DNA from 4 places in the Paenibacillus sp. PK1-4R genome. Region 2 is predicted to be linked to each of the others. Evidence: predicted binding sites of a transcription regulator. Region 2 holds the regulator's gene; each other region holds the start of a gene.
The links. Region 2 encodes LexA, which represses DNA repair genes until DNA is damaged. Its sites were predicted from a motif close to CGAACATATGTTCG; they were not measured.

Region 1 (3,218 bases), 770 kb from region 2:
AATCTGAAGAAGCGAAGCGTGCGCCTTTGTCCCCGGATTTTCCCTTTTAAGAAAGGGAATCAAAAAAAATCTGGAGACAACAACGATCGAAAGATCAATTCGAACCCGGAACGCCACCTAGTTGCTGCACCCCAATTCGAAAGATACGGTGATTCGTGCAAGCGTAGTGGAGGGGGCGAAATCGAATCTGAAGAAGCGAAGCGTGCGCCTTTGTCTCCGGATTTTCCCTTTAAAAAAGGGAATCAAAAAAATCTGGAGACAACAGCGATCGGAAGATCGATTCGTAACCGGAACGCCACCTACGCGCCGCACAAAACTTATCTTTTGAACTATTAAATTAAAGGAAGTGGATCTACCTTGCCATCAGTTACACTCGAACGCAGTCGCAAAAAGCGGCTTGAACATGCCCATCCATGGATATTTAACAATGAAATTGCCTCTGTTGACGGAAACCCGGAGCCGGGAGATCTGGTCAATGTATTGAATCATCAAGGTCGCTATCTGGCGACAGGATATTACAATCCTGCATCTCAGATCACTGTAAGAGTTGTAGCTTATCAACCGCTGGAGTCCGAACAGATGGATACGGCGTTCTTTGCAGCGCGTTTTCGCGATTGCTTGCGTCACCGGGAACGTTTTATCCAGGATGGAGAGGCATACCGTCTCGTTTACGGCGAAGCAGATTTTCTACCAGGCTTGATCGTTGACCGGTTCGGCAGCATCCTCGTTGTACAGTTGCTTACACTTGGCATGGATCGTTGCCGTGAAGCCATCGTACAGGCACTCATTGAAGTAATGCAGCCAGAAGGCATATATGAGCGCAGTGATGTCTCGATTCGTGAACTGGAAGGTTTGGAGCAGACCAAAGGTCCGCTGTACGGAGATTGCCCACGACATGTCACCGTTACAGAAAATGGACTACTCATTAAAGTGGACATCGTGGAAGGGCAGAAGACAGGTTACTTCTTCGACCAACGCGAAAATCGTGCAGCGATCGAACCGCTCATGAAGGGGTGGGGCTACAAGAGTGGAATCACACTCCAAACGACCGAGCAGGATGGCACAGAGCAGCTCCTGCCTGTGAATAAAAGCGGTAAGGTAGTTACATTCCCTTATTGGGATGGTGCCACCGTACTGGAGTGTTTCTCACACACAGGCAGCTTCACGTTAAATGCTTGCAAGTATGGAGCCAAAAAAGTGACTTGTCTTGATATTTCGGAGCATGCCATTGAGAGTGCACGAACAAATGTGGAGCTGAACGGTTTCACCGACCGGGTCGAATTCGTCGTTGCTGACGCATTCCAGTACTTGCGTGAACAAGTGAAAGGACTGGATGAACGTACTGCACGTGCGCGTGCTGGCGAACAGAAAGTGGATACATCCAAGGCGCTTACAGCTGGCGGTAAAACATTCGATGTCGTTATCCTCGATCCCCCGGCGTTTGCCAAAACAAAATCAGCAGTCAAAGGTGCATGCCGTGGATATAAGGATATCAACCTGCAAGGAATGAAACTGGTTAATGAGGGCGGATATTTGGTAACAGCAAGCTGTTCGTATCATATGCGTCCAGACCTCTTCCTGGATACGATTGCGGATGCAGCAGAAGATGCAGGCAAAGTGCTTCGTCTGATCGACTGGAAAGCAGCCGGTAAGGATCACCCGCAAATTTTGGGTGTGGATGAAGGACATTACCTGAAATTTGCTATTTTCGAAGTGCGCAGTAAAAAGAATTAATTGTATGATTTCCGTTCCAATCAAGTATAGATCAAGTCAAAAGTCCACAGTGTGATAGCTGCGGGCTTTTTGCTGTTTTACTGTGTTAACGGAGATGATCTCCGGTTTTACCGAATAGTGGCAAACGTATGTTCCGAACCAAGTCAGATATGTTATACTGGGAATTAAAATCTTGTACGTGTGGTTTGGAGGATTAGACATGTCCGTTCGTTTTGTTATTGGCCGGGCAGGCAGCGGCAAAAGCTCGCTGATTACCCGGGAAATTACATCCCTGCTTCAAAAGGAGCCGCAAGGAACACCTTTGATTTTGCTCGTTCCCGAACAGAGTTCTTTTCGAACAGAGCAGGCATTGGTGTCTTCTGGAGCAATTAAAGGTACCATGCGTGCAGAAGTGCTCGGCTTTCGCCGTTTAGCCTATCGTGTAATGCAAGAAGCAGGTGGTTCTGCTCGTATTCCGATCGGAGCCGAAGGCAAAAAGATGCTGCTCTATAAGGTCATCCAGCGCCGTAAGGAAGAATTAAAGCTGTTTGGTGCATCCGGCAGCCAGCTGGGTTTTATAGGCGAATTAAATGACTTATATAGTGAATTTAAACGTTGTGAAGTTGATCCATCATTGCTGGAAGAAGGGATGTTTGGAGGGAATACCTCATTCACTTCGCCAATTCTGGAGGACAAGTTGCATGACTTGAATCTGATATATCGTGACTATGAACAGGAATTGACCAATTTGTATATTGATGATGAAGACACGTTGACCGAGCTGACAGATCGTTTGTCGGAAAGTGCATTGCTGCAGGATGCCCAGATCTGGATTGATGGTTTTCAGGGATTCACACCACAGGAGATGAGTGTGATCGGTCGGCTGATGTTGCAGTCCTCTTCCGTGACCATTGCACTGACATTGGATCGTCCTTATGATCACGGCGCACTGCCTGGAGAACTGGAACTGTTTTATCCTACGGCAAGTGCCTACGCGCGTCTCAAAGGGATGGCTGACGAACTGGGTGTACCGAGCGATATAACCGTGCTAGATTCGGAGATTCCACCGAGATACAAGGATCGTCCGGGACTTGCTCATCTGGAGGCTGGTTTCGACCGCCGAATTCGGTGGAAAAGTGATGGTCTTGATTCCGGAATCCGGCTGGTTGCAGCGGAGAACCGACGAGCTGAGATGGAGGGAGCACTGCGTGAGATGCGGCGTCTGGCGCAAAACGAAGGTGCGCGTTATCGGGATATGGCGGTACTTGTCCGCCAATTGGATACCTACGCGGATATAGCCGAACCGTTATTCAGTGATTATGGCGTGCCTGTCTTTCTGGACCGCAGAAGAAATGAACTTCATCATCCATTATCTGAATTTATCCGTTCCGCACTGGATATTGTTCGGCGCCACTGGCGTTACGAGGATGTATTTCGTTGTGTGAAAACGGATCTGCTGCTTCCGCGTGATGGTTCCATCACCCGTGAAGATATGGACCAGCTTG
Region 2 (3,218 bases):
TTTTTATACAGGACAAACTAAAAATATCGAGTATCGAATTAATGCGCTTCAACAGCTTAGAAAAGGAATTGAAAAGTATCAGCAACGGATTCAAGATGCACTTCGGGCAGATTTGAACAAATCTGAGGCGGAAGCTTACGGTTCCGAGATTCGCATTGTTCTGGGTGAACTGGATTTTGCATTAGAACATCTGCAGGAATGGGCTGCACCCAAACAAGTTCCAACCAATTCGGCTATGCCGGATGGGGTGAGTACCATTTACCCTGAACCATACGGAGTGGCGCTTATTATTGCACCTTGGAACTATCCTTTCCAATTGGCCTTCGGTCCACTGATTGGAGCAATTGCAGCCGGTAACTGTGCAGTTATCAAGCCTTCTGAATTAACACCAGCCGTATCTCGTCTGACGTATGATCTGATTCAGGAGATCTTCCCTCAGGAGTATATCGCAGTTATGGAAGGGGAAGTCGAGGCCAGCACAGCATTGTTGAAAGAGAAGTTTGATTATATTTTCTTCACAGGAAGCACGGGTGTTGGTCGCATTGTGATGAAGGCAGCTGCGGAGCACCTGACTCCTGTAACTCTTGAGTTGGGCGGTAAAAGTCCTGCTATTGTCCATAGCGATGCAGATCTGAAGCTGGTGGCCCAGCGTATTGTTCGTGGTAAGTTCCTGAATGCAGGCCAAACTTGCGTTGCTCCGGATTATTTGCTTGTACATGAACAAGTTCATGATGAATTGATCAATCTGATTGGTGCAGAGATCAAAGATAAATTTGGAGATGATGTGTTACAGAACACTGATTTCCCGCATATTGTCAATGCTCGTAACTTTGATCGGTTATCGAAATTCCTCACAGATGGCAAAACGCTGATAGGTGGACGATCTGTACGTGAGCAGTTGCTGATTGAGCCGACTGTACTTGGAGATGTGAACTGGGAATCAGCTGTCATGCAAGAAGAGATCTTCGGTCCGATTCTTCCTGTATTTACGTACAGTGACTTGAACCCTATGCTGGATGAGATTGTTCGTCGGCCAAAACCATTGGCGTTATATCTCTTCACACAGGATGAGCAACTGCAGGATCAGGTTCTGAATCAAGTATCCTTCGGTGGGGGATGTATTAATGACACACTTTCTCATATGACTTCACACTATCTCCCGTTTGGTGGTGTAGGGGAGAGCGGTATGGGCTCATATCACGGGCAACAGAGCTTTGATGTGTTCTCGCATCACAAGAGTGTTCTGAAACGCAGTGAATAATTAGCAGTTAAAACAATATAAAAATAAAAAAAAGAGGTTGTCCTGTTCATCAGGGCAACCTCTTTTCGTATTTCATTGCATCTAGTTTTGTTACTCGAGTTAAATATTAATGAATATCTCGGAAAAGGCCAATGACTTTACCCAGAATACTAACGTGTTTCAAACGTAAAGGTTCGAAGGTCGCATTCTCCGGTTGAAGGCGAATATGATCTTTCTCTTTATAGAACGTTTTCACTGTAGCTTCATCGTCTTCAGTCATTGCAACGACGATATCACCGTTATCAGCAGTTTGCTGCTGACGGACAATAACGTAATCTCCGTTAACGATTCCAGCTTCCACCATACTATCTCCCACTACTGAAAGCATAAACACTTTCTGTTCGCCTACATAATGTGTAGGAAGAGGGAAGTAGTCTTCAATGTTCTCGGTTGCAGTGATTGGAACCCCGGCTGTAACCTTACCAACGACAGGAATACGTGCAACGCTATGAGCAAATTGATGAGAATGCTCAGATTCTTCCTGGCTCAAAAGCTCAATGGCTCTTGGCTTGGTAGGGTCGCGTCGGATCAAACCTTTTTTCTCCAAACGATCCAAATGTCCATGTACTGTTGAGCTGGAAGCAAGTCCAACAGCTTCACCAATTTCCCGTACGGAAGGAGGATACCCCTTCAACCGGACTTCATTTCGTATAAACTCCAGAATAGCCTGCTGCCTGCTGGATATCTTCGACATACCGTATCAACCCCATTTTAGTAACGTTTGGGAAAATTATAACATAGAACCTCCGTTCGTACAAACATAAGTTCTAAATAAAATGGCATTAAATCAGTGTTTTTTAACTTTTAGAACCGAATTTGTCCAAAAGGCAGAGCATAATACTGCAAATGCTCTGCAAAAGAACTTTAATTAAGGTATTTCTCCTTCAAAAAAGAAGCGAACAATTGTTCTAAAAATCTATTGAACAAAACAAGTGTTCGTGTTATATTGATTTCAAGAGATAGGAACAAACGTTTGGAGGCGGGTATTTAATGAGATATTCTACTTATCAAAGCATTTATGAACCAATGAATTCGGAACTGGTGAAGTCTAACATAGGGAACTACAAGAAGGTTTTAGCACGTTTCAAGATTTCTTCATGGATGTTAAAGGTAGCCATTACTTCTTTGATTATATTTATTGGATGCAGCACTGTTTTAACTGTATTTGCTGGCAATGAGAATGATGTTCTGCCTGGAGGAAAGATAGCCGTTTCACAAGGGGAAACATTATGGAGTATTTCTTTGGAACATAAACCTACGAATATGGATACACGTATTTATATAGAAGCAATTAAGAAAGTGAATCAACTTCATACAACTTCCATCCAAGTGGGACAAGTACTAGCTCTACCGCAATTTGCAGAATAAAATGCACATCAATGAGTGTTAACGCGTGTCAGCTTGACAAGCTGCCTTTATAATGGCAAAGTTAATATGACTTTGTATTTTTGGAGGGGACAAGCTTGGATATAGATAGTCTGGTAGCACGCATTAACGAATTGGCTCGTAAGCAAAAGTCCACTGGATTGTCGGAGGAAGAACTTGCTGAACGTGCCGAGCTAAGAGAGATTTATTTGAGTAATATTCGCAGCAATTTCAGACAACAACTGGATACCATTGAGATTGTTGATGATGAGAATGACAAAGGCCACCAAGGCAAACTCAAACACTAACGAAACCTAATGATATCATTATGATATTTAGGTTTCTTCCTGTTATTTTGAGTGTGCAATTTATAGGGGGAAATGTTGGTTTGCAATTATGTAAGCCGATACAAAGACACATAAGGGGGATTCTCATGTCGCGTTCGTTCGAGAGAACGGTTAAGAAAAATTCCAAGCAGTTAAATCAGCAACGCAAAAAAAGTGGTCAACCAATCACAGGTACACCAGGTGAAGAAGTCTTTAAGGGACGCAGC
Region 3 (3,218 bases), 1.8 Mb from region 2:
ATCGTCCTTGATTCACAGGTCATAAGATCACAGTTAAATGAAGACAAAAAAGCACCTTCCCTTGTCGTTAAGACAAAAGAACGTGCTCTGTGTTCATGCAAGAAATACTTAACCCTCTTTATTGAAAGGCTCATCCGCTACTTTGATTGAATCTGTAGGGCAACCATCGCATGCATCCTGCATATCGTCAAACAAGTCGTCTGGAATAGCTTTGATACCATGGTTAGCATCGCCGTCAAAGATAACTTCTGCCAAACCTTCATCATCGTAATCGTAGATGTCAGGAGCCGTTGCTCCACAAGCGCCACATGCGATGCATGTGTCTTTTTCAACCCAAGTATATTTACTCATTTACATTCTCTCCTCCTAAAATTCGAAACGTACAGTGTTTTTATCTAGAAACATATTAATACAAAGTAAGGATAATTACAAATCATTTTGCAACCACAAGTCTTTATTATCCCCTATTTAATCAAGACTTTGCAAGTTATCTTTTTGCAGGGAAGTACCGCGCACTTTATGATTACGAAGCAGCACGGAAGGATCGTCTCCAAGCATACCTGCGGTCACAACAGCATTCTCACCAAATTTATCACGTAACTGATCCATAATCCGAATCAGATTGTCCTTCTTGGGCTTCTGCTCATATTCGAACAAGTCCATCTGTACAGCGGATTCCTCTCTTGGAATCAGGTTCTGAAGTGTCACACCGAGCATGCGTACAGGCTTGCCACTACCCCAATGCTTCTCAAATAGTTTACAGGCCTCACGGTAAATGACCGCTGCATCCTCCGTAGGAACTTCCATTAGACGTGATCGGGTGATTGTCTTCATATCCGGTGTGCGGATCGTAATCTGAATCCCCTGGCTGAACATTTCGTGCTTGCGCAACCTTCTGGCTACCTGATCACTTATATTGAGGAATACCCGATGAATCTCATTCATATCCGATACATCCGCCGGTAAAGTGGTTGTATGCCCAATGGATTTATTGGCTTCCCGTTCCGCGTGAACTGCGGAATGGTTAATGCCATTCGCAGAATTTTTGAGCCATGTTCCATTAACTCCGAATAGTTCGGTCAACATGTTCTCATCCGACTTGGCCAATTGACCAATCGTTTCAATGCCCAGTTTTTTCAGCTTTTCAGCCGTTTTTTTGCCAATGCCAAACATCTCGTTGCATGGTCTGTGCCAAAGAATCCGGGGTACGTCCCTCATGCGTAAAATGGAGATACCGTTCGGTTTTTTCAGATCCGAAGCCATTTTCGCCAATAATTTGTTGGGTGCAATGCCAATGGAACATGGCAGCCCCAATTCATCCTTGATTCTACGCTGAATGCTCTCCGCAATCTCCATTGGATTCCCGAATTGCCTTGAACCTGTAATATCAAGATAACATTCATCAATGGATGTAGCCTCAAGTTGAGGGGTATAACTATACGCAATCTGCATGAAAGCTCTTGAATATTGACGATATAAATGAAAATCAGGACGAATCACAATGAGATCAGGGCACTTTTTCATGGCTTGGTGGACAACCATACCTGTTGAGATGCCTCGATTACGAGCGGCATATGAGCAGGTTACAATTACACCCTTTCGCAGTTCACTGCTGCCCGCAACGGCCGTTGCTTTTCCTCTATATAAATCTGGTTCCTCGGCTTCATGTACAGAGCAGTAGAAAGCATTCATATCGACATGCAGAATCACCCGTCCGGCTGTAGGGTAGTATTGATCCACATTCGCTGGAGGATTGCCGTCTGAAGACATCATGAACCCCCGCCCTTTCTTGCACACTAATTAATGAAACGAATTTCTTTCTTCTATAGTATATCAAACCCGTTATGTTAATTCAGTCACGAACATTTATTTTCTGCGAGAACTGATCAGAGACCGAATAATTAACCAGCCTACACTCACAAAAAGGATCAATGTGATCAGCGCAATAACCGTATTTTCCCATACAAAACTCAAAATCAACCCTCCTTTTCTTCCATATATTCCAATTAAAACTCAATAATAAATTATAACATACATCCGGATTATCATTAACATCCTTCTTTTTGCTCTAAAATCCGTTAATTGTTACATGAAACTGCGATTTCTATGTAGCATTTGGCTATAATGGTGCTATAATAATTAATTATACAAATTGACGACTTTAGGACAAATCAGCGCACCCAATTTAACACAGTGTAGCGTTGCCGAATCGAAGGATTCGTCCACTAACGTACTTAACAGCTTTCCCAACTTACAATCCAATCTTTTAAAAGAGCGCTTTATCTCAAAGGAGGATCTTCATGTCAAAGGCCATTTCCATCTTCGATACGACTTTACGTGACGGCACACAAGGGGAGGGTGTCAGCTTATCGGCAGACGACAAACTCAAAATTGCCAAGAAGCTTGATGACCTGGGTGTCCATTATATTGAAGGCGGAATTCCCGGCAGCAATACCAAGGACATTGAGTTTTTCAAAAGAGTCAAGGAATTAAACCTGAACGCAAAGGTTGTTGCTTTTGGCAGTACCCGCCGTAAAGGCAGCGTTGCTAGTGAAGACGCCAACCTGAAGCGCATGATCGAATCTGGTGCTCAGGCTGCAACCCTGGTCGGTAAATCATGGGACTTCCATGTGCATACCGCTTTGCAGACTACATTGGAAGAAAACTTGTCCATGATCTATGATTCCATCGCCTATCTGAAACAAAATGGTATGGAAGTGATCTTTGATGCAGAACACTTCTTTGACGGATTCAAACATAACCCAGAGTATGCTCAAGCGGTCTTGACCAAGGCTCACGAAGCTGGAGCGGACTGGCTCGTCATGTGTGATACCAACGGCGGGACCATGCCAAACGAGGTACATGAGATCGTATCCACACTGCATAGAAGCCTGCCTCATGCACATCTCGGCATCCATACACATAATGATTGTGAACTGGCTGTAGCCAACACACTCAGCGCTGTACAAGCCGGAGCCCGTCAGGTTCAAGGAACAATGAACGGTTATGGAGAGCGTTGCGGTAACGCCAATCTCGCGTCCATCATCCCGAACCTGCAACTGAAACTTGGCTATGAATGTGTTACTGAGGATTCCATGAGACAACTTACAAACGTGGCTCGTTATGTTAGCGAAATTGCCAATGTAAATATGCCGATTAATCAGCCTTATGTCGGCAATGCTGCTTTTGCTCACAAAGGTGGAATTCACGTCTCTGCC
Region 4 (3,218 bases), 1.5 Mb from region 2:
GTCAGGCGATCGTTATTGATGGCGGCACACCTCTTGCCAACGAAACAGGACTTGCGGCGGGAAATGCGATTTCTGACAATGACAAATATTATGTTGTAATGCCTGGACCACCTAAAGAGTTGATTCCAATGTTTGAACAGGAAGTCAAGCCTTGGCTGTTCCAGCATGTGCTCACAGAAGAGATGCCAATCTATTCCCGAATGCTCAAATTCGCAGGTATTGGTGAATCTGCTTTGGAAGATCGACTATTGGATCTGATTGACGCGCAGACAGACCCCACGATTGCTCCTTACGCGAGCGAAGGCGAAGTTACGGTACGTGTCTCCACGAAGGCTGCGAGTGAGGGAGAGGCGAAGCTGAAGCTGGATGCGATGGAGGTTCAGATTCGGGAGCGTTTGACAGAACATCTCTACGCGAACGAGGATGTGCCTATAGAGTACACGATTGTAACCATGATGTCTGACATGGGGTTGACGCTCAGCGCTGCTGAGAGCTGTACAGGAGGGCTTGTCATGCAAAGTCTGACCTCTGTACCCGGAAGTGCGTCAATGCTCAAAGGTGGAATTGTTTGTTACTCCAATGAAATTAAAGAAAAGTTGCTAAATGTGCCTCATGATTATCTGGAAGGTGAAGATGCACCAGGGGCGGTAAGTCCTGAGGTTGCAAAAGTGCTTGCTGAACAGATCCGTATGATTGGCGATGCTGATTTTGGCCTGGCTGTTACCGGTGTAGCTGGACCGGGATATTCGGAACGTAAACCACCCGGACTTGTCTTCATCGCTCTTGCTGAACGTGGAAAAGAGACGGAAATTCATGAGCTGCGTATTAATGGTAATCGTGAGACTGTTCGCATTCGTTCAGCCAAAGCGATTCTCTATCGCTTATGGCAAAAACTTGTGGCGATGGATTGATTAGTTAATAGCTTCGATTGCATTTACAGTTCCAAGCAAGTATAATTAAGGAAGACGGAAGAACCGTAGAATTAGGCTTTACAGCCTTGTTTACGGTTCTTTTTTCTGTTTAATGGAAAGTTTCCTTGAGGAAGAGGCGCCTCGGCCTTTACAAAAAAACGAATGTATGTTCGAAAAAAAGCTTGGCAAACGTGTTAAAACAAGGTATCATTATCTTATAAACAGTAAAGGGTGTGAGCTTATTGTCAGACCGTCGTGCCGCGCTTGATATGGCGCTCCGTCAAATAGAGAAGCAATTTGGTAAAGGATCCATCATGAAACTGGGTGAGTCCACTCATATGAATGTGGAAATTATTCCCAGTGGTTCCTTGGCTTTGGATATTGCATTAGGAACAGGCGGCTTGCCTAAAGGCCGTATTGTTGAAATATATGGACCTGAATCCTCAGGTAAAACAACTGTCGCATTACATGCGATTGCTGAAGTACAACGTGTTGGTGGACAAGCAGCATTTATCGATGCCGAGCATGCTCTTGATCCTCAATATGCAAGCAAATTGGGTGTTAACATTGACGAATTGCTTCTATCTCAGCCAGATACGGGTGAGCAAGGGCTGGAAATTGCAGAAGCTCTTGTACGCAGTGGTGCAGTAGATATCGTTGTTATTGACTCCGTAGCTGCCTTGGTTCCAAAAGCAGAGATTGAAGGCGAAATGGGTGATTCACACGTTGGTTTGCAAGCGCGTTTGATGTCTCAGGCGTTGCGTAAATTGTCTGGTGCAATCAGCAAATCCAAAACAATCGCAATCTTCATTAACCAGCTTCGTGAGAAAGTCGGCGTTATGTTTGGTAACCCGGAAACAACACCTGGTGGTCGTGCTCTGAAGTTTTATTCCACAGTACGTCTGGATGTGCGTCGTATTGAGAGTATCAAATCAGGCAATGACATGATTGGTAACCGTACTCGTATTAAAGTTGTGAAAAACAAAGTGGCACCTCCGTTTAAACAAGCGGAAGTGGATATCATGTATGGCGAGGGTATTTCGAGAGAAGGCAGTATCATTGACATTGGTACAGAGCTGGATATCGTTAATAAAAGTGGTGCATGGTACTCCTACGAAGGCGAGCGTTTAGGACAAGGCCGTGAGAACGCAAAGCAGTTCATGAAAGAGCATAAAGACATTGCTGAAATCATTGAACAAAAAATTCGGGTAGCTAGTAACTTGACTACCGCAGTTCCTGCGCCAACTAGTGAAGAGCAACAAAAAGAAGCAGAAGAAGAACAAGAATTGTTTGAAATCAACGAGTAATCTCTCAAATCCTCCCTTGTAGGGAGGACCCTGAGGGTGTTTCCCACTGGACTCCGTAAACTTATCTGATTGAGCTTGGATCAATCTGGATAATGGATTGTAGTGGGAGTGCTCATGCTGTCTAACAGCCCCTGTCCCAATGGACAGGGGCTGTTAGCACGCTAACTGTGGAGTAAAGGCCGGGCAGAGTTCCCGGTCTTTTGTATTATTAGTGTTCTTTGTCTTATGTGTGGAGATGTGCTTGGCGTAGTCAGAATGAAAATGTTATGAAAGGGGAGACCTGAATGGATCAACATGACGAGGATTTATATGAAGAAGCAGAACAGGATGGCCTATCCCAATTTCCGGACAACGAAGAACTTATTATTACACGTGTAGAACGAACGAAGAGCAGGCAAGCTCGTTATCGAATCACTTTTGGTATCCACTCCATTACGGTTCTTGAAGATGTGATGATTAAATACAGGATGACTCAAGGCAATACGTTTATGAAGAAGGATCTGGAGGAAATCATTGTAGCTGATGAGCGACAGCGGACGTATGCACAGTCTCTGCGTTTTTTGGAGCATAAGCCACGTACGCGCCATGAATTAAGTCAGAAACTTCGTCAGAAGGAGTTTGCTGCACCATTAATTGAAGAGACGCTGGATCGCCTTGAGCGGGAGAAGTTAGTGGATGATGATCTATTTGCGAAGGAATGGACAAGACAGCGTATGGAGGGCAAGCGGAAGGGAAAACTGTGGATAAGGCAAGAGCTGCGTCAAAAGGGCATTGCCAATGATCTCATTGTTGAGGCACTAGAAGGTATTAGTACAGATGCGGAATTTGAGACTGCCTTGAGTGCCGGACGCAAAAAATGGAATCAGGTCAAAGGGGACGTCAAAGAGAAGAAAAATAAAACGCTTCCCTTCCTAATGAGACGTGGTTTTTCAATGGATATGGTGCGCCGGGTCGTGAATTGTTTAATTGAAGAAGATGAGGCTGGGGACCCTGAAGATGA

Region 1: a site for LexA is predicted at 1,856-1,869, ahead of addB (helicase-exonuclease AddAB subunit AddB). Genes of this name have one in related genera too.
Region 3: a site for LexA is predicted at 1,860-1,873, ahead of QNO02_RS10135 (DNA polymerase IV). Genes of this name have one in related genera too.
Region 4: a site for LexA is predicted at 1,071-1,084, ahead of recA (recombinase RecA). Genes of this name have one in related genera too.

What each region holds. Positions count from the first base shown of each region.
Region 1 covers NZ_CP126535.1:4,868,844-4,872,061, reverse strand. Annotated here, with positions in the region: gene QNO02_RS21190 (class I SAM-dependent rRNA methyltransferase) at 358-1,734, shown strand; gene addB (helicase-exonuclease AddAB subunit AddB) at 1,934-3,218, shown strand, end outside.
Region 2 covers NZ_CP126535.1:4,097,991-4,101,208, reverse strand. Annotated here, with positions in the region: gene QNO02_RS17740 (aldehyde dehydrogenase) at 1-1,261, shown strand, start outside; gene lexA (transcriptional repressor LexA) at 1,368-1,994, opposite strand; gene QNO02_RS17730 (LysM peptidoglycan-binding domain-containing protein) at 2,291-2,668, shown strand; gene QNO02_RS17725 (DUF896 domain-containing protein) at 2,764-2,973, shown strand; gene QNO02_RS17720 (hypothetical protein) at 3,099-3,218, shown strand, end outside.
Region 3 covers NZ_CP126535.1:2,307,842-2,311,059, reverse strand. Annotated here, with positions in the region: gene QNO02_RS10140 (ferredoxin) at 109-351, opposite strand; gene QNO02_RS10135 (DNA polymerase IV) at 469-1,770, opposite strand; gene cimA (citramalate synthase) at 2,301-3,218, shown strand, end outside.
Region 4 covers NZ_CP126535.1:2,585,360-2,588,577, forward strand. Annotated here, with positions in the region: gene QNO02_RS11350 (competence/damage-inducible protein A) at 1-911, shown strand, start outside; gene recA (recombinase RecA) at 1,154-2,218, shown strand; gene QNO02_RS11360 (regulatory protein RecX) at 2,503-3,218, shown strand, end outside.